2 regions of the Hafnia paralvei genome follow, and region 2 is predicted to be linked to the other one. Evidence: predicted binding sites of a transcription regulator. Region 2 holds the regulator's gene; the other holds the start of a gene.
The links. Region 2 encodes LexA, which represses DNA repair genes until DNA is damaged. Its sites were predicted from a motif close to TNCTGTATGTACATACAGNA; they were not measured.
Positions count from the first base shown of each region.

Region 1: uvrB (excinuclease ABC subunit UvrB) is a predicted target of LexA. The motif match lies at 1,505-1,524, and genes of this name have one in related genera.

Region 1 covers NZ_CP083737.1:1,530,173-1,532,651, reverse strand. The annotation lists gene uvrB (excinuclease ABC subunit UvrB) at 1-1,353, opposite strand, end outside; gene K9N75_RS07210 (DNA-binding protein) at 2,279-2,479, opposite strand, start outside.
Region 2 covers NZ_CP083737.1:378,637-381,115, forward strand. The annotation lists gene dpiB (sensor histidine kinase DpiB) at 1-63, shown strand, start outside; gene dpiA (two-component response regulator DpiA) at 32-730, shown strand; gene lexA (transcriptional repressor LexA) at 896-1,504, shown strand; gene dinF (MATE family efflux transporter DinF) at 1,613-2,479, shown strand, end outside.

The DNA.
Region 1 (2,479 bases), 1.2 Mb from region 2:
CACAAGCACACGCTCGTTAATCGCTTCACGAATTCGAATCTCAGACAGTAAATCATCCACCTGTGTTGCTACTGGGCGAACTTCAATTAACGGATCCAATAGACCCGTTGGACGAACGACCTGATCAACAATATCGCCACCGGATTTTTCCAGCTCATAATTACCCGGCGTTGCCGATACATAAATAGTTTGCGGTGCTAGCGCCTCAAACTCTTCAAATCTCATCGGACGGTTATCTAGGGCGGACGGTAAGCGGAAACCGTATTCCACCAGCGTTTCTTTACGCGCTCGGTCACCTCGATACATCCCACCAATTTGTGGAATAGTTACGTGGGACTCATCGATGACCAGCAAACCATCGGCGGGTAAATAGTCAAACAACGTAGGAGGCGCTTCGCCAGGCTTACGACCCGAGAGATAGCGGGAATAGTTTTCGATGCCAGAGCAGTAGCCCAACTCGTTCATCATTTCGAGGTCAAATTGGGTTCTCTGCGTCAAACGCTGCTCTTCCAGCAGTTTATTGTTGGCCAACAGTACCTGCCTGCGCTCTGCTAAGTCGACCTTAATCTCTTCCATCGCCTGCAGGATACGCTCGCGCGGCGTAACGTAATGCGTCTTTGGATAAACCGTAAAGCGCTGAACTTCTTGTATCAGTTGGCCGGTTAAAGGATCAAATAGCGATAGTCGTTCGACTTCTTCGTCAAACAACTCGACGCGCAGCGCCTCGTCTTCCGACTCTGCGGGGAAAATGTCGATCACTTCACCACGAACACGGAACGTACCGCGCTGAAACGCTTGGTCATTACGTGCGTATTGCAATTCAGATAAACGACGCAAAATGACGCGCTGATCGATAATCATCCCACGCGTTAGATGCAACATCATCTTGAGGTAGGCATCAGGATCGCCCAAACCATAGATGGCAGAAACAGAAGCCACCACAATGACGTCTTTACGTTCTAGCAACGCTTTGGTAGCTGAAAGCCGCATTTGCTCAATATGTTCGTTTACCGAGGAGTCTTTCTCGATAAAGGTGTCAGAACTCGGCACATAGGCTTCAGGCTGGTAGTAATCGTAATAAGAGACAAAATACTCAACGGCATTTTCAGGGAAAAACTGCTTCATTTCGCCGTAGAGCTGTGCGGCGAGGGTTTTATTCGGAGCCATAACCATGGTTGGGCGGTTAAGATCGGCAATTACGTTGGCAATCGTAAAGGTCTTACCCGACCCCGTAACCCCCAACAGTGTCTGATGAGCCAAGCCGTTCTCTAAACCAGCCTCTAAACGACGAATAGCCTCTGGCTGATCGCCGTCTGGCTTGAATGTAGAATGCAACTTGAACGTTTTACTCATGGATCAACACCTTGCTGAAATGCATTTGTCTCTTAGTAGGGCTACACCGTTTCAAATACCGAATCATCAGGCATTGAGTATGGAAGTCCTGCCAAATTTTGCCACTGACAAAATGGTTTGCGCACATTCATCAGCGATTGAAATCTCATGATACTGGATATAAATCCAGCTTTAAACCATCTATGCACCGTTTTGTACATTCTCTCTCGGTTGTTTGCGACGAAATGGGGCAGCTTAAAACGACAAATTACATCTGTTTTACAATTTTCACCTGATGGTGACATTTATCCCCAAGACACCGCGCGAATTAACTTTTTTGTCTGGTGATTGTCAAGCTCGATTCGTTGCGCAACACGATTCTTAACCTATTGCTTGATTTTAAATAACCCATTGAATATTAAAGATTATAAAATATAGACACCATAACAACCAATGCAGGCGCAAGCCGCTCTGGCTCTGGATTTTAACGAGTTCTCTAAACCTAATGCACAAGGTTATCCACAGGAATAGTGGATAACTTGCACCACTCCGCTTGGCGCTTGAGTTACGGAAAAATGACAATCTGTTGGCAAATCGACTCTGGAGTGCTTTTTTTAGTTAATTTTTTAGCTATTTTTTCTTCTTTATATACTTATTCGCACTAACAAAAGCACTTGCTCGGAAAACTTATTTCGTCATGCGGCGATTCTGCGCTTGATCTTTTATGTGCATGATGAACGACGACTATGCGGCTGTACTTATTTTGAGCACCACCGTGATGAGCAATAAATGGGCAATGATCACTCAGGCTTTTATGTGTTTTAGATCACATTTAGTTTTCAACGCCAGCCTCAACCCGACATACCTTTCATGCCGGTTGATTGTTAGTCTTTTGTACAAACTTTTGCTGTGCTTGTTGCATTCACTAAACATGATGAGTTTACAATCATGGCTTTTCCAACCAGCCCGTGATCTCTCGCTGGTAGCGGCTATCGGCTTCGTTAAGAGATCGATGCAAGTTACATTGCATATTCACTGCTGCAAGCTCGAGCAAGCGGGTATCAATGGCATAATGTTTAACATCCCTTAGCCATGTCAGAACGTTAGCAAGATGCCAAATTGAGGTCTTCCCCTGATGTAAAGGCGC
Region 2 (2,479 bases):
TCCGTATTTATTCCTAAAGTGAAAAAGACTTATGACACAACCAATAACGATTCTAATAGTTGAAGACGAAACGCCGCTGGCAGAAATGCACGCGGAGTTTATTCGCCATTTTCATGGCTGTGGACAGGTTTGGTTAGCGGGAAATCTCGCGCAGGCCAGAATGATGGTCGAGCGTTTCAAACCTGACCTGATCCTGCTGGATAACTATTTGCCGGATGGAAAAGGTATTACCCTGTTGCACGAACTGACTCAGGCTCGATTCTCTGGTGGGGTAGTGTTCACTACGGCAGCTAGCGATATGGATACCGTTTCTGATGCAGTTCGCTGCGGTGTTTTTGACTACTTGGTAAAACCGATAGCCTATGAGCGTTTAGGCCAAACTTTAGACCGTTACCATCAGCGGATGCGAATGCTGGCAAGTAACAATAGTGCTAGCCAGCGCCAGATCGATGACATGTTTAATGCCTATGCGCGCGGCGAGCATAAAGAAGAGTTACCTGTCGGTATTGATGCGCTCACTTTAGATAAAGTGCAGGGACTGTTTGCCGATCTTGATGCTCGCCATACTGCTGAAACTGTGGCACAGGAGCTGAAACTCAGCCGTACGACCGCACGACGTTATTTAGAGTTTTGTGCAGGACGGCACATGATCATGGCAGAAATTGTATACGGCAAAGTTGGGCGTCCGCAACGAACTTATCGCGCACTGGAAACTGTAAAAAACAGTTAATTTATTCACGGGAATTTGCTGGATATTGACTGTAAAAACACAAAAAGTGTGCGGTTAGAGCCAATCAGATGCGGTACGGTTCAATCTTTATGTATTTCACGGTTTCAAAATGGCCGCCACCTGTATATACTCACAGCAAAACTGTATAAACAAACAGGTGGTGGAATGAAAGCACTTACAGCCAGACAGCAGGAAGTCTACGATCTGATTCGTGACCATATTGAACAAACTGGCATGCCGCCAACGCGTGCTGAAATCGCACAGCGTTTGGGATTCCGCTCTCCTAATGCGGCAGAAGAACATTTAAAAGCGTTACAACGTAAAGGCGTGATTGAGATTGTGTCCGGTGCTTCACGCGGCATTCGCTTGTTGATGGAAGATGAAACGGGGCTACCTCTCATTGGCCGGGTGGCTGCCGGTGAGCCGCTGCTGGCACAGGAACATATTGAGGGCCATTATCAGGTCGACCCTTCATTGTTTAAGCCTAATGCCGATTTCTTACTGCGTGTTAATGGAATGTCGATGCGTGATATCGGCATTTTAGACGGCGATTTACTGGCCGTGCATAAAACACAAGATGTGCGTAACGGACAGGTTGTTGTTGCTCGTATTGAAGACGAAGTGACGGTTAAACGTTTGAAAAAACAAGGCAACATTGTTCAGCTACTGCCTGAAAACAGCGATTTTGAACCGATTGTGGTTGACCTACGTGAACAAAACTTCACGATTGAAGGTCTGGCCGTTGGTGTTATCCGCAACGGCGACTGGATCTAAAGTTCTCGCTATTGTGTTTGCGGTAACGCCGATAGACTAAGCCCCTTATTTGGGGCTTTTTCTTTGTTGGGAGAAGGCTGGCAAGTGGATCTGGGATGACGTGAAAAAATGAAATTACTGACACCAACTGATAAAGCGCTATGGATTCTCGCGCTGCCGATGATTTTGTCGAACATCTCAGTTCCGCTTTTGGGACTGGTTGATACCGCAGTTATTGGTCATTTGGATAGCCCTGTTTATTTGGGCGGTGTTGCTGTAGGCGCGATGGCGACATCCTTCCTCTTTATGCTGCTGTTGTTTTTACGGATGAGCACCACGGGGTTGACTGCTCAGGCATTTGGCGCTGGCGATAAAACGGCGCTAGCCCGTGCATTGGTTCAACCTTTGCTACTGGCTTTGTTGGCGGGGGTTGTCATTATTGCAGTGCGTGAACCGTTAATTGAGGGGGTGTTACGCATTGTTGGCGGGCATCAGGATGTGTTGGAGCAGGCTCGTTTGTTTATGCACATCCGTTGGCTCGGCGCACCGGCAACATTGGCTAATCTGGTGATTTTAGGCTGGCTGCTTGGCGTTCAATATGCCCGCGCACCTGTCATTCTGCTTGTGGTCGGAAACCTCATTAACATTACGCTTGATCTATGGTTTGTCGTTGGTTTGGGCTGGAAGGTTCAGGGAGCCGCTAGCGCGACGGTGATTGCCGATTATGCCACTTTCTTGCTAGGGATTGGCCTTGTGTGGCATGTAATGAAGTTGCGTGGGCTACACATGGAGTATTTCCGTAATGCGTGGCGTGGCAATCTGCGCCGCCTGTTGGCTTTAAATCGTGACATCATGCTGCGTTCTTTACTGCTGCAGTTATGTTTTTCATCGCTGACCATTTTAGGGGCACGCATGGGAAGTGAAATTGTTGCGGTAAATGCGGTACTAATGAACCTACTCACGTTCACGGCCTATGCTCTGGACGGCTTTGCTTAC